3 regions of the Pseudorhizobium flavum genome follow, and region 3 is predicted to be linked to each of the others. Evidence: predicted binding sites of a transcription regulator. Region 3 holds the regulator's gene; each other region holds the start of a gene.

Region 1 (7,492 bases), on a different contig from region 3:
GACGTCCCGACCTGTCGGCAACCTTCGGCCATGATGTCGCCGGTGCGGATGCCCTGGTCGAGGACATTGGCGATCGCCTTCTCCAGCCGCTCGGCTTCTGCGACCATGTTGAAGGAATAGCGCAGGCACATGGCGAAGGAGGCGATCATGGCAATCGGGTTGGCGATGCCCTTGCCGGCAATGTCCGGTGCGGAGCCATGGACAGGTTCGTAGAGCGCCTTGCGCTTGCCGGTCTTGGCGTCGGGAGCACCAAGGGAGGCGGAGGGCAGCATGCCAAGCGAGCCGGTGAGCATGGCGGCCACGTCGGACAGCATGTCGCCGAAGAGGTTGTCGGTGACGATGACGTCAAACTGCTTTGGCGCCCGCACAAGCTGCATGCCGCCTGCGTCAGCAAGCATGTGCTCGAGCTGGACGTCCGAAAATGCGCGTTTATGGGTTTCGGTCACCACCTGGTTCCAGAGCACGCCGGATTTCATGACATTGCGCTTTTCCATGGAACACACGCGGTTCTTGCGGGTGCGCGCAAGCTCGAACGCCACCGAGGCGATCCGCTCGATTTCATAGGTATCGTAGACCTGGGTGTCGATGCCGCGCTTCTGGCCGTTGCCGAGATCGATGATTTCCTTCGGCTCACCGAAATAGACGCCGCCGGTCAGTTCGCGGACGATCAGGATGTCGAGGCCTTCGACAAGCTCGGGCTTGAGCGAGGAGGCGTTGGCCAGTGCCGGATAGCAGATTGCCGGGCGAAGGTTGGCGAAGAGTTCGAGATCCTTGCGCAGGCGCAACAGGCCGGCCTCGGGACGAACCTCGTAAGGCACGTCGTCCCACTTCGGGCCGCCGACGGCACCGAACAGCACCGCATCGGCATTCATCGCCTTGGCCATGTCCCCTTCCGAGATTGCCGCGCCGTGGGCGTCGTAGGCGCAACCGCCGACAAGCCCCTCATCGGTTTCGAAGCCTGCGCCCTGCTCGGCATTCATATAGGCGATGATCTTGCGGACCTCGCCCATGGCCTCCGGGCCGATGCCGTCGCCGGGAAGCAGGAAGAGAGACTTCGTCATTCGTTATTCCTCTCGGTGGCAGGCTCACCTCCGCACGACCATCGTGCTACGAGACCTCCTCCGAGCCTGCCGAGAGGAGAAGGCCGCCAAGTTTTGTCAGGATGTACCGGCGCCGATGCGTGCCGTTACCTCGATCTCGACCTTCATTTCGGGCGCGATCAAGCCGCAAACCACCATGGTGGCTGCTGGTCTGATTTTACCGAACGCCGCCCCAAGAACCGGAACGATCTGCTCGTAGTCGGCCATGTCGGTCAGGTAGTAGCGGACACGAAGAACGTCGTTCAGCCCGCTTCCCGCCTCCCTCAAGGCCTGGTCGATCGTCGCCAGAGCGTTGCGCGTCTGATCGGCCACATTCTCGGGCATTTCCATCCGCGCATAGTCGTAACCAGTGGTCCCGGAGACATAGACCATGTCGCCATCTACGACGGCGCGGGAATAGCCGATGCTGGCTTCGAAAGGGGACCCGGACGAGACGCGCCTGACCATCACCGGCGGGCCCGATCAGAGCCAGGGCCGCTCGGCGCTGACCTTCTGCTCGAAGCTGCCGATGACGGATTCGTTCTTCAACGTGCTGGCGATGTCGTCCAGGCCTTCAAGAAGGATATGACGCCGCGCCGGATCAATGTCGAAATGGATTGAGCCACCGTCGGGGCCGGTGATCTCCTGAGCTTCAAGGTCAACGGTCAGGACGGCATTCGAACCGCGCGAAGCATCGTCCATCAGCTTGTCGAGATCGTCCTGGCTGACGACGATCGGCAGGATGCCGTTCTTGAAGCAGTTGTTGTAGAAGATGTCGGCAAAGCTCGTGGAGATGACGCAGCGGATGCCGAAGTCGAGGAGTGCCCAAGGCGCGTGCTCGCGGGAGGAGCCGCAGCCGAAATTGTCGCCAGCCACGAGGATCTTGGCGTTGCGGTAGGCGGGCTTGTTCAGCACGAAATCCGGATTTTCCGATCCGTCTTCCTTGTAGCGGGCTTCCGCGAAAAGTCCCTTGCCGAGGCCCGTGCGCTTGATCGTCTTCAGGTAGTCCTTCGGAATGATCATGTCCGTGTCGACATTGACGACCGGAAGCGGCGCTGCCACGCCGGTGAGCTTGGTAAACTTTTCCATGATCTGCCTCCGCACGGATTATCTGCGGAAGCCCTTAACGCAAATCCAGGTGGATTTGAAGAACCGTTTGGCTTTGCGCGGTACGGCAGGCGCCCGAAAAATCAGGCGCTCGCGTCGATGGAGATGCGAGGTTCAGAGATCGATGATCGTGCCGCGACCGTCGTTCCAGACCCGCATGTCATCCTTGCGGGCTTTCGTCTTCACCGGGATCGGCTTCAGACGTGCCGACAGGAGACGTCCAGCTGCCAGCACGCCGAGAATACCCGCAAAGGCCACTGTGAGCGAAGCGGTCAACAGCGCAGCCAGCGCAAAGAGGGCGACACCGCTGGTGAACAGGACGAATGAACGAATGTTTTGCATGGGCCGAACCTTTCTCTCCAGGAAATGTGGTCGTTCAACATCAGGCTTGCAAGGCTTTTCGATGGCTGGCGTATTGCGGCGCATGCAAAAGCTTGTCACAAAATCGCGATGAGCACTTCCCCGAAGCATTCGCCGCCGAGACGTTCCCTACTGAGTGTCCCTGCCATCAACCAGCGGGCTCTCGACAAGGTTCAGGACCTGAACTGCGACGGGGTGATCTTCGACTTGGAGGATTCGGTCTTCCCGGAGAAGAAGGCGGAAGCGCGGGAAAACCTGCGCCGCCATTTTCGGGAGGCGCCACTTGAGGGGCGGGAGACCATAATCCGCATCAATGCCCCAGGCTCTGATTTTTGGATAGTGGATCTAGACCTGATCCTTGAGCTCAAGCCGGATGCACTGCTTCTTCCCAAGGTGGAGGGTCCGCAGGATATCCATGAAGCTGCGGGTGCTCTTGCCGCAACCTCGCCGGGCGTAAGGCTTTGGGCGATGATGGAAACGGCAGGGTGCGTGCTGAACGCGGCGGCCATCGCCGCGGCCGATGCGCGGCTGGACTGTCTCGTGCTTGGCCTCAACGACCTGCGCAAGGAAACAGCCGTTTTGCCCCAGTCTGGGCGAGCCTATCTGGTGCCGTGGATGATGCAGGTGGTGCTGGCGGCTCGGGCCCACGGCCTGGATGTGATCGACAGCGTCTTCAACGATTTCCGCGATACCGAGGAGTTTACGGTCGAATGCGCCGAAGGCCGCGCCATGGGCTTCGATGGAAAGATGCTGATCCATCCCGCTCAGATAGAGGCTGCTAACCGTGCTTTCGGACCGTCGGATGAGGAGGTCACGGAGGCCGAAGCAATCATCAACGCCTTTGCCGATCCGGCCGCGGAGGGCCTCAACGTCATCAACATGGACGGGAAAATGGTCGAGCGGCTTCACCTGGAACAGGCCGAACGGCTCATGGCCAAGGCACGACAGATCTCTGAGAGAAAGATGAAAGCATGAAACTCTACCGCTTCCTGACCGGACCCGACGACGCCTCCTTCTGCCACCGTGTGACCGATGCCTTGAACAAGGGCTGGGAACTGCATGGATCACCCAGCCACAGCTTCAATGCCTCTGAAAACAGGATGTATTGCGGGCAGGCGGTCACGAAGACCGTCGAAGGGAAGGATTATCATCCGGACATGAAGCTCGGCGAGCAGTAGAGCCGGTTCAAGAAGAGGGGCGGATCAGCGATCCGTCGCCTCTTCGGCGCTCGCCTCGATCCGCTCCATATCGTCGTCGCTCAGACCGAAATGGTGGCCGATCTCGTGGATCAGCACATGGGTGATGATATCGCCCAGCGTTTCCTCGTTCTCGGCCCAGTAGTCCAGGATCGGACGGCGATAGAGCCGGATGCGGTTCGGCAACTCGCCGGTCTCCATGGAAAAGCGCTCGGAAATGCCGCGCCCTTCGAAGAGGCCGAGCAGGTCGAAGGGCGTTTCCAGCGCCATGTCCTCGAAGATCTCGTCATCCGGGAAATCCTCGATCTCGATGGTCAGATTGGTCGTCAGCGCCCGAAATTCTTCCGGCAGGTTGCCATAGGCTTCGATGGCCAACGATTCAAAAGCGCTGAGGGTCGGCGCGTGGCGATCTCGCCAATCGTCGGTTTGGTCTATACGGGCCATAGATGCTCCTTGTTGAAGCTCATATAATCCATTTCCGGAAATTTTCGAGAGGATTCATAGAGCTCCCGAGGAAGCCGGCTCTTCTCTTAAAATGGCTGTTGACTCTTCTGGAGAGCTCTGGAATCCATTAGAACATAAAGTGAACATTGAAATGGAGCTGACGCCATGGCCAAGCATGCCACGGCGCAGGAGAGACTTTTTGCCCTGCGTAAGACGATTGCCAAACTGGAAGGCAAGGCTCCCACGCTGGTAGGCGAGGAGCAGGCGCGGGGTGAACAGAAAATCCACCATATCAGATTTCCCCATCGCCTTGAGATCGGCCTTCCAGACATGGATGCAGCACTGGAGGGTGGCTTGCCCCTGGATGGGATAACGGAGATTCGGACATCTGCCATGCGCAATGCCGGAGCAGGCAGTGGTTTTGTTCTGGCGCTGGCGGCTCTTATCCAGCGGCAGGCTGAAGCCTCTGCCCTTTTGTGGATCAGCGACAGGTTCTCCAATGGCGAGACTGGACTGCCTTATCCGGTGGGGCTTGCGCAATATGGTCTCAAGATAAAGCACTTCCTCCAGGCCACGCCTCGAAAGCTGGAGGAGGCGTTGTGGCTGGCGGAAACGGCGGCGGCGAGCGGTGCGCTGGCCGCGACCATTCTCGAAATCAGAGGCAATCCTTCTGCATTCGGCTTGTCCGAGAGCCGGAGGCTCAGCTTGCGGGCAAAGGCGGCGAGGCGGCCGATCTTGCTCTTGCGGCATGCGGGCGAGGAGGAGGCGAGCAGCGCCGTATTCCGCTTCCGTGCCGAACCGGGTTCCGCTTCGGAGCGGGTCCTTCCCAATGGAGCCATGCTTGGCGGCAGCATCGGCTTTCCAGTCTTCCGTCTGACGCTTGAGAAGAGCCGCAACCCGGCTCCGCTCTCTTTTACCCTGGAGTGGAATTCCCGTGACCGCCTATTCTTACTTGCCCAGCCACCAGAGCCGTCTCGCCTTTCCATCAGCGGGCCAACGCATTCTGGCACTGGTCTTCCCGCACCTGCCGACGGACCGGATCGCACGCCGGCGCTGGGGCGGCTCGTGGCGTTTGGCCGGGCGTCCTGACCATCCTCCGCTGCTCTGCTCGGGCCGGCGCGACAATGCCGTGCGCCTCACGGCGCTGGATGAATTGGCGGTGGAAATGGGCTTGCGGCAGGGTCAGGGTCTTGCCGAGGCGCGAGCCATACATCCGGCAATCGATGTCGCCGAGGAAGATCCCGCCGCCGACAGGGCACTCCTGGAGGCAATTGCCGACTGGTGCGATCGCTATACGCCGCTGGTGGCCCTTGACGGGAGTGACGGCCTGTTCCTGGACATCACCGGTTGCGCGCATCTGTTCGGCGGGGAGCAGGTTCTGCTCGACGATATCCTGCTGCGCCTCTTCCAGATGGGGTTCAAGGTTCAGGGAGCGATTTCGGGATCCCCAGGCCTCTCCTGGGCTGCATCCCGTTTCGGAGCCGGCGGGGTGATTGCTGATAGTGCGGCGCAGGAAGTGCTTGAGGCGCTGTCCGTGGCCTGTCTGCGTATCGAGGCCGACACCATAGCCGCATTGAACAAGCTCGGATTGAAGCGGGTGGGAGATCTCATCTCCATGCCACGGGCGCCACTGGCCCGCCGGTTCGGCAGCCAAGTCCTGCTTCGCCTCGACCAGGCGCTCGGGCATGAGGAGGAGCCCATCTCCCCCCGGCGTCCGGTCGCTTTCCTGTCGGTCGAGCGTAAGCTGGCGGAAGCGATCCAGGCGGAAGAGGACATACTGGAACTGGCTTCACGGATTGCCCAGTCGCTCTGTTCCAGTCTGGAGGCGCGCGGGGCGGGAGGACGGGTCTTCGAACTAGTACTCTTTCGGGTGGATGGCCGCGTGTTCCGCATCGTCGCCGGCGCATCCCGCCCTCTGCGGAATCCGCAGAGGATCGCCGGACTATTCGCGGAGAAACTGAAATCCGTTCATGACGAGTTGGATGCAGGCTTTGGCTTCGAGCTTCTGCGGCTCAACGTCCTTCAGCATGATCCTTACGAGGCGAGCCAGGACAATCTTCTGGGAAAAGCGTCTGGAGAAGCGCCCCTGGCGGATCTGATCGACCGGGTATCGGCCAGGCTGGGGGACGACGTGCTCCAGGCATTCCAGTTCCGGGAAAGCCATATCCCTGAACGCGCCGTTTTCGCGTACCCCGCTCTTGGTCATGATGCGAGAAATGAGGGGAGGCAGAACCCAGCTGTCACGACGGGACGGGAAAGGCCACTGCGGCTGCTTCCAAGACCGGAGCCCGTGGAGGCTTTTGCCGCAATCGTTCCGGACGGGCCGCCGAGCCGCTTCCGCTGGCGCCGCGTTCTTCACGATGTCGCGCGGGCGGAAGGACCGGAGCGTATCTCGCCGGAATGGTGGCTGGACCAGGAAGCGGGGCAGGAGCGGGACTACTTCAAACTTGAAGTCGCATCCGGACACCGGTTCTGGGTCTATCGCCAGGGTCATTACAGTTCCGATTATCGCCCCACATGGCACATGCATGGGATCTTCGCGTGATGTCGGATCCCGCTTTCTTCGAGCTCGGCGCCCGGACCAATTTTTCCTTCCTGGAAGGGGCATCGAAGCCGGAGGAGATGGTGCTGGCAGCGTCCCTGCTCGGGCTGGGGGGGCTTGGTATTGCCGACCGGAACTCGGTGGCCGGGGTGGTGCGTGCCCACAGCCATGTCAGGGATCTTTCCGAACGGCATCAGCGAGGAAAGGAAGGGCCTGACGACGACAAGGAGGTTCCGTCTCCTTGCCGCATGCAGCCCGGCGCGCGGCTCGTTTTCTCCGACGCGACGCCTGACGTCCTGGCCTATCCGGTGAGCCGGAAGGGATGGGGCAATCTCTGCCGCCTCCTCAGCCGCGGCAACCTTCGGACGGAAAAGGGAAACTGCATCCTGGAGGAATGGGATCTCGTGGAATGGGGGCACGAGATGATGCTGGCGGTGACGCCTGATCCCGCTTGCGCTTCCGATCATGCCTATCTGCAAAAGCTCGGAGAGGTTCTGAAGCTGCTTCGCCAGACGTTCGGCAAGACCGTCTATCTGACACTGTCTCCCAGCTATGACGGACAGGACAGGTTTGTCTTCGCCACGTTTGCGGCCGTCGCCGCCACGCACCTCGTCCCGCTTCTGGCCAGCAACCAGCCGCTTTTCCATCTTCCGGAAAGGCGCTCCCTCTCCGACGTGGTGACTGCAATCCGTGAACATGTAGCCATTGCCGAAGCCGGTTTCCGACTGGCGCCAAACGGTGAGCGGCACCTGAAGACGGGACGG
Region 2 (7,492 bases), on a different contig from region 3:
GAGCGCGAACCGCCAGTTCGTCTGGAAGAAGCGGATCATGGTTCCGCTCGCCACATAGTCGAAAAAGGCCGCCAGATAGGCAAGAAGGCGCAAGTGAAAGGGCCTCGCCCCATCGCGTCGGACAATGTCGTCATAGCTGAGGAAGGTGATGTCGGATCTGCAGGAGCCGTCTGGGCCTTCATAGAGGACCTGTGCCGTCGCCGATGAGTGACACTCAGCATGACCAAGGACCTTCATCGATGTCGTGACCGCCCAGCATCGCGAAAAACAGTCAATCTCCCGCCCGATTCGGCGCAAGAAGCCCTCACAGTCGTTCCGCTCGTAACCGCCGATCAGGAACACTGCACGTCGCGCTACCGCCGGACGACCGGGCTCATGCATTCGAACTCCCCCATTCGCGCAAATCAGAACCAGCGACCTGGCCAGCAGCGCCTTTGGCTGCAATTTGCAGGATGGTGTCCATGCAGTCCAGCATTAGGCGCAACCAGCCTGTTCTCGGGGACGATTTCCTGTGTCTAAAACCAAAGGTGCGGGCCCGAGGGATGTCTGTTCGGCCTCAGTCTGATCCGCCGGCATTCAGTCCGGCAAAATCGAACAGCTTGGTATCGAGGAGATGGGACGGATTGACATGAGCGAGTGCCCGCAGCATCGCATCCTTGCGACCAGGCATTCGAGCTTCGATATCCGCAAGCATCGCCTTCATCGCATTGCGCTGCAGGCCATCCTGGGAGCCGCAGAGGTCGCAGGGGATAATGGGAAACTCCATTGCCTGGGCGAAGCGTGCCAGATCGTCCTCGGCGCAATAGGCAAGCGGGCGCAGCACCAGCAGATCGCCCTCGTCGTTGAGCAGCTTCGCCGGCATCCCGGCGAGCCGGCCGCCATGGAAGAAATTCATGAAGAAGGTTTCGAGGATGTCTTCCCGATGATGGCCAAGCACCAGCGCGTCGCATCCCTCTTCGCGGGCAATGCGGTAGAGGTTACCGCGCCGGAGTCGAGAACAGAGCGAGCAGTAGGTTGCTCCCTCGGGTACCTTCTCCGTCACCACGGAATAGGTGTCGCGGTACTCGATCCGATGAGGCACCCCGATTGAACCCAGGTAGTCCGGCAGCACGTGCTTGGGAAAGTTCGGCTGTCCTTGGTCAAGATTGCAGGCGATGAGTTCTACCGGCAACAGGCCGCGCCACTTCAGGTCCATGAGAATGGCCAGGAGCGAATACGAATCCTTCCCGCCCGACAGGCCAATCAGCCAGCGCTTCTGGCCTTTCAGCATCTGGAAATCTTGAAGCGCCTGGCGCACCTGCCGGAGCAGGCGCTTTCTCAGCTTGTTGAAGCCGACAGACTGCGGCGCTCCGGAAAAGAGCGAAGGGCCCTGCCCCTCGCCTTCAAAATCGATTGCATCGACTGCCGCTGGACCGTTCAGTCCCATCTCGTCTCCAGGCCCTTTTGCTAGGTGTGGCGTCAGGCTCCGAGCGCGCCGGCTACGGCCTCGACGGCCTCCTTGGCGTTCGAGCCGTCGGGACCGCCTGCCTGTGCCATGTCCGGGCGTCCACCGCCGCCCTTGCCGCCGAGCGCCGCCGAGGCGATACGAACCAATTCGACTGCGCTGAAGCGGTCAGTCAGATCCTCCGTCACGGCGACCACGGCACTTGCCTTGCCATCCGCCGACACGCCCACGAGCGTAACCACGCCGGAACCGAGGCTTGCCTTGCCCTCATCCGCCAATCCCTTCAGATCCCGGGCATCGATCCCCTCAAGAACCTTGCCGAGATACTTCGTTCCGGCGACCTCGCGAACCTCGCTGGCGCCGCCACCCTGGCTTCCGCCCATGGCAAGGCGCCGCTTCGTCTCGGCCAGTTCCCGCTCGAGCTTCCGCCGCTCTTCCACCAGCGCTTCCACGCGCGAGACAACCTCGCCCGGCTGCACCTTCAGCGCCGAGGCAAGCGTCTTCACCCGCTCGTCCTGTTCCGCCAGATAGGCAAGGGCCGCCGCACCCGTGACGGCCTCGACGCGGCGAACGCCGGCCCCTACGGCGCTCTCTCCCAAGATCCGCACCAACCCGATATCGCCGGTCGCATTTACATGGGTGCCGCCGCATAATTCGATCGAATAGGGCTTGCCCGACTTTTCGCCGGCGATCGCCGTCCCCATAGAAACGACGCGAACCTCGTCACCATATTTTTCCCCGAACAGCGCCATGGCGCCCTCTGCAATGGCATCATCGACACTCATCAGCCGTGTAGAGACCGGAGCGTTCTGGATCACGATCGCATTGGCCATCTCCTCGACCCTTCGGAGTTCCTCAACCGACATCGGCTTCGGATGCGAAATGTCGAAGCGCAACCGCTCCGGTGCCACAAGCGATCCCTTCTGTGCGACATGCGAACCAAGCACTTCCCGAAGCGCCTCGTGAAGCAGATGGGTGGCGGAGTGATTGGACCGCAGTTGCGACCGCCGGCCATGGTCGACAGCGAGCATCACCGCTTCGCCGGCCTTCAGGGTGCCGGAGACGACCTGGGCGCTGTGGACGAAGAGCCCCTCACCCTTTTTCTGGGTGTCGGTCACCTCAAGCCGCGCGTGGTCGGTGGTGATAACGCCGGTGTCGCCCATCTGGCCGCCGGACTCCCCATAGAAGGGCGTCTGGTTCACCACAACCTGCACGGCCTCACCAGCCGTGACGGCTTCGACGCTCGCTCCGTCGCGCACCAGCGCCTGCACCACGCCTTCGGCAGTCTCGGTGTCATAGCCGAGGAACTCGGTAGCGCCGTGCTTCTCCTTGAGCTCGAACCAGATCGTCTCGGTGGCCTTGTCGCCGGAACCCGCCCAACTGGCGCGAGCCTCCGCCTTCTGACGCTGCATCGCGTCGTTAAATCCGGTCAGATCGACGCCGATCCCGCGGGCCCGGAGCGCATCCTGGGTCAGGTCGAGCGGGAAGCCGTAGGTGTCGTAAAGCTTGAAGGCGGTTTCGCCGTCGATGCTGTCACCCTTCTTGAGGTCAGCCGTCGCATCCGAAAGCAGCGTCAGGCCGCGATCGAGCGTCTTGCGGAACCGGGTTTCCTCGAGCTTCAAAGTCTCGGAGGTCAGCGCCTCGGCGCGAACGAGCTCCGGATAGGCGCGGCCCATCTCCTGAACCAGCGTCGGCAACAGGCGGTACATCAGGGGCTCACGTGCACCGAGCAGTTGCATGTGGCGCATGGCACGGCGCATGATGCGACGCAGTACGTAGCCACGGCCCTCATTCGACGGCAGTACCCCGTCGGCAATCAGGAAGGCAGACGACCGAAGGTGGTCTGCGATGACCCGGAAGCTTGCCGCCTGGTCACCCTCGGCCTTAGCGCCGATAACATCCTCCGTGGCGGAAATCAGGTTCCGGAAGAGGTCCGTCTCGAATACGCTTCCGACGCCCTGCAGCACGCAGGCCATGCGCTCCAGCCCCATGCCGGTATCGATCGACGGCTTGGGCAGCGGCGTCCGTTCGCCCGGCGCCGTCTGGTCGAACTGCATGAAGACGAGGTTCCAGAACTCGAGGAAGCGGTCGCCATCCTCTTCCGGCGAGCCGGGCGGGCCGCCCCAGACATGCTCGCCCTGGTCGATGAAGATCTCGGAACAGGGGCCGCAGGGACCGGTATCGCCCATCTGCCAGAAATTGTCCGAAGTCGGGATGCGAATGATCTTGTCGTCGGAGAAGCCAGCGATCTTCTTCCAGAGGGTCGCAGCCTCTTCATCCTCCGAGTAGACCGTGACCAGCAAGCGGTGTTTCGGGAGGTCGAAGCCTTCCGTAACCAGCTTCCAGGCTAGCTCGATCGCGCGCTCCTTGAAGTAGTCGCCGAAGGAGAAGTTGCCAAGCATCTCGAAGAAGGTCAGGTGGCGGGCGGTATAGCCGACATTGTCCAGATCGTTGTGCTTGCCGCCGGCGCGGACGCATTTCTGCGAGGTGGTGGCCGTCGAGTATGGGCGGCTTTCCAGGCCGGTGAAGACGTTCTTGAACTGCACCATGCCGGCATTGGTGAACATCAACGTCGGGTCGTTGCGCGGCACCAGCGGGCTGGACGACACGACCTCGTGGCCGTTCTTCTTGAAATAGTCGAGGAAGGTCGACCGGATGTCATTCACGCCGCTCATGCTACGCCCTTTGTTCCGCCGGATGCGGATCCGTCATTTGAAAACCAGTGGCTTTTATCGCCCGCACCGGAGACTGTCCAGCCGAACGCAGAACCGGCCGCGCATCTTTGCAGACACGCAGCCGGTGAAATGAGAAGGTTGACCTGGGGGAACTACAGGTCCTCTCCGTCGCCCTCCTGGGCGTCCGGGCCGCCATTCTCCAGGAAGCGGTCGGCGATCAGCCCGGCGTTCTGGCGAAGTGCCAGCTCGATCTCACGGGCAAGCTCCGGATTGTCCTTGAGGAAGGTCTTGGCATTCTCACGCCCCTGCCCCAGTCGCTGGCTGTTGTATGAGAACCAGGCGCCGGACTTTTCGACGATGCCGGCCTTGACGCCCAGGTCTATCAACTCGCCGGTCTTGGAAACACCCTCGCCGTACATGATGTCGAACTCGACCTGCTTGAAGGGAGGCGCCATCTTGTTCTTGACGACCTTCACGCGCGTCTGGTTGCCGACCACTTCCTCACGCTCCTTGACGGAACCGATCCGGCGGATGTCGAGGCGGACGGAGGCATAGAACTTCAGCGCATTGCCGCCCGTAGTGGTTTCCGGCGAACCGAACATGACGCCGATCTTCATGCGGATCTGGTTGATGAAGATGACCATGCAGTTGGAGCGCGAGATCGAGGCGGTCAGCTTGCGCAGCGCCTGGCTCATCAATCGAGCCTGCAGGCCGGGCAGGCTGTCTCCCATCTCGCCTTCGATTTCGGCCCTTGGCGTCAATGCGGCAACCGAGTCCACCACCAGCACGTCGATCGCACCGGACCGAACCAGAGTATCGGTGATTTCAAGTGCCTGCTCGCCGGTATCAGGCTGGGAGATCAGCAGGTTCTCAAGGTCTACGCCGAGCTTGCGGGCATAGATCGGATCAAGAGCGTGCTCGGCATCCACGAATGCGCAGATGCCACCCTTCTTCTGAGCCTCGGCTATCGTCTGCAACGCAAGCGTCGTCTTGCCCGAGCTTTCCGGACCATAGATTTCGACGATGCGGCCTTTGGGCAGTCCACCAATGCCGAGCGCGATGTCGAGGCTGAGGGAGCCAGTGGAAACCGTCTCGGTCTCCACCACATTCTCCTTCGCGCCAAGCTTCATGATCGATCCCTTGCCGAAGGATCGTTCGATCTGCGACAGTGCCGCGTCCAGCGCCTTGCTCTTATCCACTGTTTTGTCCTCTACAAGCCGCAAAGAATTTTGTGCCATCTGATCCACCTTTAGGTTATTGACGCCGCGCAGGCAACGAAGCAGCTGATGTCGACCATGTACACGTTTTGTTCTCATAGCGCAAGGGCCTGCCATGTGATTGGCGTCTGGACGTTTTTCGAAGTTCGTTCGCCTCCTGTTCCCCCTGCTGCAGACGGGATGTATTCCCGGTTGCTCGGACGGGCCGAGGCCTGCATCCCTCGAATCGTTCGCAGCATTGTTCGGGGCCTTCGGCCATGACGAAACGGATCCTGGTTCTCGGGGGCGCGCACCTCGATCGCCGCGGCCGCATCGCCGCCGAGACAGTGGCTGGTGCCAGCAACCCGGGGACGTGGCGGGAGGACGTGGGCGGCGGCGCGTTCAACGTCGCGCGCAATCTTGCACGGCTTGGGCACGCCGTGGAACTCATCGCCCCGCGCGGTGGCGATGCAGCGGGTCAGCGGGTTTCCGAGGAGGCATCGTTGGCGGGTATCGACGACCGGCCCTTTGTCTTCCTCGATCGCGCCACCCCCAGCTATACCGCGATCCTCGAGCAGGACGGCAATCTCGTCATCGCGCTTGCGGACATGGAGCTCTATCGGCTCTTCACGCCGCGGCGGCTTCGTGCAAGGTCGGTCCGGGAGGCGATGGCACGCGCCGATCTCATCGTCTGCGACGCCAATCTGCCCGCTGAGACGCTGTCTGCCCTCGGTGCCGAAGCGAGCGCAAGGGGAATAGCTTTGGCGGGCATTGCGATCTCACCAGCGAAGGTGATCCGCTTCCGAAAGGTTCTTCCCGACATTGCGTGGCTGTTCATGAATTCGGCGGAGGCTGCGGCGCTTGCCGGCGCGGCAGCCTCTCCGGATCAGTTGGCAGACCTTCTCCGTCCCCTTGGGCTTTCCGGTGGGGTGGTCACGAAGGGTGGCGAGGACATTGCCGCCTTCGACAGCCAGACCAGTTTGATGATCAAGCCACCCCCTGCAAGCCCGGTCGTGGATGTAACCGGCGCTGGGGACGCGCTCGCCGCAGGTGTGCTCGATACGCTTCTTGCCGGCGAGAGCTTGCCACCAGCCCTTGTTCGTGGGATCGCAGCCTCGCACATTGCCTTGGCCTCACCCTATGCCGCCCCTCCGGAACTCGACCGCAGCCTTCTGGAGCGTAAGGCCGCAGAGATAGCAGCATCAACCGCATACTCCTGAGATCTTGCCGGAGAAAGACATGAACGCGTCCGCCGACCCCACTCTTCCCATCGTGTATTCCGAGGAGGTCGCTGCTGCCAAGCGGGCTGGCCGCCCGCTCGTCGCATTGGAATCCACGATCATAACTCATGGAATGCCCTATCCCGGCAACCTGGACATGGCACGCAGTGTCGAGGCGATCATCCGGCAGGCTGGCGCCGTACCGGCCACGATAGCGGTAATCCGCGGCACGCTGCATGTCGGGCTGGAGGACTGCGAACTGCAGGATCTTGCCAAGGCAAGGGACGTGCTGAAGCTATCACGCGCCGATCTGGCATTTGCAGTGGCGCTCGGCCGCACCGGAGCCACCACGGTCGCGGCGACCATGATTGCGGCTTCACGTGCTGGCATCGATGTCTTCGCAACCGGCGGGATCGGCGGTGTTCATCGTGGCGCGGAGGAGAGCTTTGACATTTCCGCAGATCTCGAGGAATTGGCGAAGACACCGGTCATCGTTGTCTGCGCCGGCGCCAAGGCGATCCTCGACATTCCCAAGACGCTCGAGGTTCTGGAGACCCGGGGCGTACCCGTCGTGACATACGGCTCTGACGACTTCCCCGCCTTCTGGTCCCGAGCCTCCGGTTACCCGAGCCCGCTTCGTCTGGACGCGCCCCAGCAGGTCGCGGCCTTCCAGGCAGCGCGCACGGCCCTGGGCATCGAGGGCGGCATGCTGGTCGCAAACCCGGTGCTCTATGCCGACGAGATCCCGCGCGAGGAGATGGAGACGTTCATCCAGACCGCACTCAAGGCAGCCGATGAACAGGCCGTCACGGCGAAGGCGGTCACTCCTTTCCTGCTTGACCACATCTTCCACCAGACGTCTGGCCGCAGCCTGAAGACCAATATTGCGCTGGTCGAAAACAATGCACGTCTTGCCGCGGAGATCGCACTGGCCCTGAAGGCCTGATCCCAGCCCGA
Region 3 (7,492 bases):
TGGCGGCATGCCACCGTTATCCTCGACTCCCCCGTCACTACGACCATTGCAGGCGAGGTGCATCGACGCGAGCCGGCGGGTGAAGGCCGGTGGCGCTACTTCATTCGTGTTCAGCAGACGGAGCAGCCGACCCTCAGGCGACCGCCGCGCGACGTGGTTCTTCTCGCCCGCGGCAAGCACCGGCCATTCGAGGCAGGCGCGGCTATCCGGGGGCGCGCCCGTCTGTCTCCGCCTTCCGGGCCTGCGCTCCCCGGCCTGAATGATTTTGCCTTCCGCTCCTTTCATGATGGCATCGGGGCGATTGGCTTCTTCTACGGTGCGCCACAGGCGGCAGTCCCTTCGCAGGACGCAGCGCTGGACTGGGGTCGGGCCCTCGAGAGATGGATCTTCTCCCTACGCAGCATGATCGCCGACCGGATCCGCAGCGTAGTACCAGGGGACGCGGGTGCGTTCGCAGCAGCCATTGTCACCGATGAGAGACGTGCGATCTCCCGAGAAACGACGGAGGCCCTGCGCATCTCCGGCCTTGCCCATATCGTGGCGATCTCCGGGCTCAACATGGCGCTCGCCGCCGGTATCTTCTTCGTCGGACTGCGCAGTTGCCTCTGCCTGTTCACCGGCTTCGCCCAGGCGTGGCCGGTGAAGAAGATCGCCGCCACCGGGGCGCTGCTCATGGCCACTGCCTACTATCTCGTCTCCGGCTTCGCGGTCTCTGCAGAGCGAGCCTACCTGATGATGGCGGTGATGCTCATCGCTGTGTGGTTCGATCGCGCGGCAATCAGCCTTCGCAATATCGCGCTGGCGGCGCTCATCATGCTGGCGATGGCCCCTTCCGAGATCATGGGGCCGAGCTTCCAGATGTCATTCGCGGCGACGGCCGCGCTGGTCGCGGGTTATGCCTATTGGAGCCGGCGCGGCGCAGGGGAGGATTCGGAACCCTCGATCTTCGCCCGCGGCAGGCTCGCGCCGATGCTGACCGGCTGGCACTGGATGGCGGGGATTTTCGCGACCTCGCTGATCGGCGGCCTGTCGACGGCGATCTACTCGATGGAGCACTTTCACCGGCTTGCCGGCTATGGCCTGGCGGCCAACCTCGCCGTGATGCCGATCATCTCCTTCGTGGTCATGCCAGCTGGCCTGCTCGGTATGTTGCTGATGCCGCTCGGGCTCGATGCGCCCCTCCTGAAACTGATGGGTCTGGGGCTGGAGGCGGTCATCGCTGTCGCGAAACACGTGGCTGCCTGGGGTGGAGACGTCGGCACCGGCCGGCAGCACCCCTGGTTCCTGTCGATCGCCTCCATCGGCTTCCTGATCCTCGCCCTGTTGCGTACTCGGCTTCGGCTGGTCGGCGTACCGATCATGGCGCTCGCCTTCGCGCTGAGTTGGCAGGCGAACCGACTGCCCCCATCCGATGTCCTGGTCTCCGACGACGGGGCGCTGGTAGCCCTGGTGAGCGCTGGTGTTGCCACCAACCGCACGCGCCCGCCAGCCTTCATCTTCGACCAGTGGCAGCGCGCCCTGCTGCTTCCCGAGCCCGTCGCTCCGGTCATGTCTCCGGCAAGTGACATTGGCATTGCGGCGGCAGGCGATCCTTCTGTGAAAGCCGCGCTAACGGACGAGCAGCGTGACCGTGTCCGGTCGGAGATGTCGTCAATGCTCGCTCTCGCCGCAGCTGATGCGGGCCGGTTCCATTGCCTGCCCAAGCTCTGGTGCGTGGCGGTAGCCCATGAGGGCGGAGTCAGTATTGTCGTGGTCGAGGATCCGCGACTAGCAGGAAGCGCCTGCGATCTGGCGGCACTGGTTGTTGCTCCTCGCGCGCGGTTCGACGAATGTCGCTCGGGTGCCGTGCTGCTGAACGCCGCAAGCCTGAGAAAGACTGGCGCGATCGAAATCTATCTGAACGGCAGTCCCCACCCGTCCCTGTGGCGGGTCAACGCGGCAAGTGCCGGAACCCGCCGTCCATGGACCAGCCACCGTCTCTATGACTGGCGAAATGACAGCTTCGATGAAACGCTTCCCTTAGCGCTGCTGCGAATGATCAGTGGTAGCGGCGGATGAGGCCGACGAGCTTTCCCTGAACCTTCACCCGATCGGCGGGAAGGATGCGAGTCTCATAGGCCGGGTTGGCAGCCTCCAGCGCGATCGAGGCACCGCGGCGGCGGAACCGCTTCAGCGTTGCCTCCTCGTCATCGACGAGAGCCACGACAATGTCTCCGGGGCTGGCCGTCTGGCCGTTGCGGATGATGACCGTATCCCCATCCAGGATCCCCGCCTCGATCATCGAGTCGCCCTTGACCTCCAGTGCATAGTGCTCGCCGGCGCCAAGCATTTCGACAGGAACCGCAATGTCGTGCGTATTGTTCTGGATCGCCGAGATCGGCACGCCCGCCGCGATACGTCCCATGACCGGCACGCTCGTGCTTGCGTTCTCGTTGCTTGCGGCGATCGGCGAGGGGGCCGGCGCGGGCTTCTGCTTGCCGAGGCTGCCCTCGATGACGCTCGGCGAGAAGCCGCGGCGCGGCTGCAGGCTGGTGCTGTAGGCTTCCGGCAGCTTTATGACCTCAAGTGCCCGCGCCCGATTGGGCAGCCGGCGGATGAAGCCGCGCTCCTCGAGCGCAGTGATCAGCCGGTGAATGCCCGACTTCGACGCCAGGTCGAGCGCATCCTTCATTTCGTCGAAGGACGGAGGCACGCCCGACTCCTTCATCCTCTCGTGAATGAAAAGAAGCAGTTCCTGCTGTTTGCGCGTGAGCATCCGGGTTCCCTGACGATGAAACAAATACGGAACAGACCATATATGTTCCGGGTGTGTTCCGCAAGGCTAAAGTTCCAGCTGCGTCGGCGTGCTTATGCCTTGGCTCCGTGACAGAGGCGGTGGTTGCTGTTATGGACATCGCGTCCGCCGCAGCCGGGTCCCCGCGACGGAGCAGATGCCGCTTGAAAGGAGTGCCGCCATGGACATTAAGCCCAATCCCGAAGTTTTCGTGGGTGAAGGCCAGGGCCGCGTGTTGTTCTCCCAGCAGGCTCGCTTCTCGCTGATTGCCGGCCCCTGCCAGATGGAAAGCCGCGACCACGCCTTCATGATCGCCGGAAGGCTCAAGGAGCTCTGCGCCGAGCTCGGGATCGGCCTTGTCTACAAGTCCTCCTTCGACAAGGCGAACCGGACATCGTTGTCGGGTAAGCGCGGCATCGGCCTGGACAGCGCGATGGAAATCTTTGCCGACCTCAAGAGGGAATTCGGCTTCCCGGTTCTCACCGACATTCACACGGAAGAACAGTGCGCACTGGTCGCGCCCACGGTCGATATCCTGCAGATACCCGCCTTCCTTTGCCGCCAGACCGATCTGCTGATCGCCGCCGCGAAGACCGGTCGCGCCATCAACGTTAAGAAGGGCCAGTTCCTAGCGCCCTGGGACATGAAGAACGTCCAGGCTAAATTCACGGCAAGCGGCAATCCGAACGTGCTTCTCTGCGAGCGTGGCGCCTCCTTCGGCTACAATACGCTCGTCTCCGACATGCGTTCGCTGCCGATCATGGCCGCGATGGGCTCGCCGGTGGTCTTCGATGCAACGCATTCCGTGCAGCAGCCCGGCGGGCAGGGCGGTTCATCCGGTGGCCAGCGTGAGTTCGTCGAGACGCTCGCCCGCGCAGCCGTCGCTGTCGGCGTTGCCGGCCTGTTCATCGAGACGCACGAGGACCCGGACAATGCGCCCTCCGATGGCCCCAACATGGTTCATCTGAAGGACATGCGACGGCTCCTGGAAAAGCTTCTGGCCTTCGATGCCGTGGCCAAGGCCGCCTAGGCGCCGCAGCGGGAGCCGGATTGTAATTCGCCTGTCATCGATTAAGAGACATTGTCGATGACCGCAGGGCATTGGGTTTACCTCAGGGAGAGATCATGACCGCCATTACCGATATCATCGCACGCGAAATCCTCGACAGCCGCGGCAATCCGACTGTGGAGGTCGATGTCTACCTGGAGGATGGCAGCATGGGCCGCGCGGCTGTCCCCTCGGGTGCTTCCACCGGGGCCCACGAGGCGGTGGAACTGCGCGATGGCGGCAAGCGCTATGGTGGCAAGGGCGTTGAGAAGGCGGTCGAGGCGGTCAATACCGAGATCTTCGATGCCATTGGCGGCTTCGATGCCGAAAGCCAGATCCACATCGACAAGACTTTGATCGCACTCGATGGCACACCCAACAAGTCGCGCCTCGGCGCCAATGCCATCCTGGGCGTCTCGCTCGCCGTCGCCAAGGCAGCAGCTGATTCCTCCGGCCTGCCGCTCTACCGCTATGTCGGGGGCGCCGGCGCACACGTCCTGCCGGTACCGATGATGAACATCATCAACGGCGGCGCCCATGCCGACAATCCGATCGACTTCCAGGAATTCATGATCATGCCGGTTGGCGCGGAGAGCCTTCGCGATGCGGTTCGTATCGGTGCGGAAGTCTTCCACGTCCTGAAGAAGGAACTCGCCTCCCAGGGCCACAACACCAATGTCGGCGACGAAGGTGGCTTTGCCCCCGGCCTGAAGAGCGCACCGGAAGCCCTCGACTTCATCATGCGCTCGGTGGAAAAGGCCGGCTACAAGCCCGGTGACGATGTATGCCTCGCACTGGATTGCGCCTCGACCGAATTCTTCAAGGACGGCAAGTACGCCATGGAAGGCGAGGGCCGCACGTTGGAACCCGGTGCCATGGCCGAATACCTGGCGGAACTCGTCGGAAAGTATCCGATCATCTCCATCGAGGACGGCATGGCCGAGGACGACTGGGATGGCTGGAAGTCGCTCACCGATCTCGTCGGCTCCAAGTGCCAGCTCGTTGGCGACGATCTTTTCGTCACGAACTCCGCGCGCCTGCGCGACGGCATCAAGATGGGTGTCGCCAACTCCATCCTCGTCAAGGTCAACCAGATCGGCTCTCTGACCGAAACGCTGGATGCCGTAGAGACCGCACACAAGGCCGCCTATACCGCGGTCATGTCGCACCGCTCGGGCGAAACCGAGGATTCGACGATCGCCGATCTGGCGGTCGCCACCAATTGCGGGCAGATCAAGACCGGATCGCTCTCGCGTTCGGACCGGCTTGCCAAGTACAACCAGCTGATCCGCATCGAGGAAATGCTGGGGCCGCAGGCAGTCTATGCCGGCAGGTCCATTCTCAAGGCCTGATTCATCAGGCAAACATTAAGTTCGCAAGGAAAGCCCGGTTCGCCGGGCTTTCTGCGTTTCGGGCGGTCAACGATTGCTTAAGCAAGTTCTGCGAATTTGACACATCGTAATGCGTTTCGAGGATGTCGCGGGGCATGTGGACCAAGCACCATAAGGAAAGAAAACTCGGTCGATTCGTGCTCCCGCTCATAACCGTCGCCTTCCTTTCGTATTTCGGGTATCATTCGGTCAACGGCGAGCTCGGGCTCATTGCTACCGAAAACTTCGAGCGGCAGCGGCTCGATCGCTTGGCGGAACTTGCGCGACTGACCGAGAAGCGGCAGGCTCTTGAGCGTCAGGTGCAGCTCCTCAGTGACGGTTCGCTGGAAAAAGACATGCTGGACGAGATCGCGCGTTACCAGTTGAACGTCGCGCGCGAGGACGAAATCGTGATCTTTAACAACTATTTCTAGGTTAACCAGATTTCGGTTAATCTGAATTAATATTGTATTATCAGCGGGTTGTACGGAATGCGAGCCATGCATTTATGGCATTGCTGGGGTGCCTTTTCTTCCCTATGGTAACGGCCTGAACAAGACCTGCAGCACATGAGGGAGGGATGAATGGCGCCGAGAAAAACCGCGTCTGTATCCGGCCGCAAATCCGCGGCAAAGCCTGCAAGAAAAGACTTCACCGGCGGTACCATCGCCGAGTTCGACAAGGAGCAGGAGCTCCAGGCTTACCGTGACATGCTGCTGATCAGGCGGTTTGAGGAGAAGGCCGGCCAGCTCTATGGCATGGGCTTCATCGGCGGCTTCTGTCACCTCTATATTGGCCAGGAAGCGGTCGTCGTCGGGATGCAGATGGCGCTCAAGGAAGGCGACCAGGTCATCACCGGCTATCGTGACCACGGCCACATGCTGGCGACCGGCATGAGTGCGCGGGGCGTCATGGCAGAGCTGACGGGACGTCGGGGCGGCTATTCCAAGGGGAAGGGCGGCTCCATGCACATGTTCTCCAAGGAAAAGCACTTCTACGGCGGCCACGGCATTGTCGGTGCCCAGGTCTCCCTCGGCACGGGTCTTGCGTTTGCCAACAAGTATCGCGGCAATGACAGTGTCTCGACTGCCTATTTCGGTGATGGCGCAGCCAACCAGGGCCAGGTCTATGAGAGCTTCAACATGGCCAACCTGTGGAAGCTGCCGATCGTCTACGTGATCGAGAACAACCGCTACGCCATGGGCACCTCCGTCTCGCGCGCCTCCGCGCAGACCGATTTCTCCCAGCGCGGCGCCTCCTTCGGCATTCCGGGATACCAGGTAGACGGGATGGATGTCCGCGCCGTCAAGGCTGCTGCCGACGAAGCGGTCTCCTACTGCCGCTCCGGCAAGGGCCCGATCATCTTGGAAATGCTCACCTACCGCTATCGCGGCCACTCCATGTCCGACCCGGCGAAGTACCGCTCCAAGGACGAAGTGCAGAAGATGCGTTCGGAACACGATCCGATCGAGCAGGTCAAGAACCGCCTGCTGGACAAGGGCTGGGCCTCGGAAGATCAGTTGAAGACGATCGACAAGGACGTCCGCGACGTCGTCTCCGACTCCGCCGACTTTGCCCAGAACGATCCGGAGCCGGATACCTCCGAGCTCTACACCGACATTCTGCTCTGAGACGGGGAGGGACACTAGAATGCCAATCGATATCCTCATGCCCGCCCTTTCTCCGACCATGGAAGAGGGCACGCTCAGCAAGTGGCTGAAGAAGGAAGGCGACACGGTCGCGTCCGGTGACGTCATTGCTGAAATCGAGACCGACAAGGCGACCATGGAAGTGGAAGCCGTGGATGAAGGCGTGATCGGCAAGCTGCTGGTCGAGGCCGGCACCGAAAACGTGAAGGTCAACACGCCGATCGCCGTGCTGCTGCAGGAAGGCGAGAACGCTGATTCCATTTCGGCGGAAAAGCCCGCCCAGCCGGAAGCGGCGAAGGCCGATGCTGATAAGCCGGCCGCGACCTCGGATGCTGCAGGCGGCAAGGCCCGCGAAGCCAAGGACGAGCCTGCCTCGTCAGCCGATAGCAAGGTCCCGGCACAGCCGAAGGTCGACGTCGCTGCCGATCCGGATATTCCGGAAGGCACCGAGATGGTCTCCACCACCGTCCGCGAAGCACTGCGTGACGCCATGGCCGAGGAAATGCGCCGCGACGAGACCGTCTTCGTCATGGGCGAGGAAGTTGCCGAATACCAGGGCGCCTACAAGGTGACCCAGGGCCTGCTGCAGGAATTCGGACCCCGCCGTGTCGTCGACACCCCGATCACCGAGCACGGCTTTGCCGGCGTCGGG

What was found. Region 3 encodes LexA, which represses DNA repair genes until DNA is damaged. Its sites were predicted from a motif close to TGTTCNNNNTGTGTTCNG; they were not measured.
Region 1: a site for LexA is predicted at 4,315-4,332, ahead of ACEPP2_RS07455 (ImuA family protein). Genes of this name have one in related genera too.
Region 2: a site for LexA is predicted at 5,416-5,433, ahead of recA (recombinase RecA). Genes of this name have one in related genera too.

Annotation. Positions count from the first base shown of each region.
Region 1 is NZ_JBIOKZ010000003.1:103,024-110,515, forward strand. Features, by position in the region: gene leuB (3-isopropylmalate dehydrogenase) at 1-1,061, opposite strand, end outside; gene ACEPP2_RS07425 (RidA family protein) at 1,158-1,547, opposite strand; gene leuD (3-isopropylmalate dehydratase small subunit) at 1,563-2,168, opposite strand; gene ACEPP2_RS07435 (hypothetical protein) at 2,301-2,528, opposite strand; gene ACEPP2_RS07440 (HpcH/HpaI aldolase/citrate lyase family protein) at 2,637-3,521, shown strand; gene ACEPP2_RS07445 (DUF1737 domain-containing protein) at 3,518-3,724, shown strand; gene ACEPP2_RS07450 (metallopeptidase family protein) at 3,749-4,186, opposite strand; gene ACEPP2_RS07455 (ImuA family protein) at 4,352-5,275, shown strand; gene ACEPP2_RS07460 (Y-family DNA polymerase) at 5,316-6,731, shown strand; gene ACEPP2_RS07465 (error-prone DNA polymerase) at 6,728-7,492, shown strand, end outside.
Region 2 is NZ_JBIOKZ010000002.1:583,686-591,177, reverse strand. Features, by position in the region: gene ACEPP2_RS06350 (lipase) at 1-381, opposite strand, end outside; gene ttcA (tRNA 2-thiocytidine(32) synthetase TtcA) at 557-1,426, opposite strand; gene alaS (alanine--tRNA ligase) at 1,459-4,119, opposite strand; gene recA (recombinase RecA) at 4,272-5,357, opposite strand; gene ACEPP2_RS06330 (carbohydrate kinase family protein) at 5,594-6,535, shown strand; gene ACEPP2_RS06325 (pseudouridine-5'-phosphate glycosidase) at 6,555-7,481, shown strand.
Region 3 is NZ_JBIOKZ010000008.1:106,468-113,959, reverse strand. Features, by position in the region: gene ACEPP2_RS15895 (ComEC/Rec2 family competence protein) at 1-2,058, shown strand, start outside; gene lexA (transcriptional repressor LexA) at 2,039-2,755, opposite strand; gene kdsA (3-deoxy-8-phosphooctulonate synthase) at 2,955-3,803, shown strand; gene eno (phosphopyruvate hydratase) at 3,899-5,173, shown strand; gene ACEPP2_RS15875 (FtsB family cell division protein) at 5,308-5,625, shown strand; gene pdhA (pyruvate dehydrogenase (acetyl-transferring) E1 component subunit alpha) at 5,776-6,822, shown strand; gene ACEPP2_RS15865 (pyruvate dehydrogenase complex E1 component subunit beta) at 6,842-7,492, shown strand, end outside.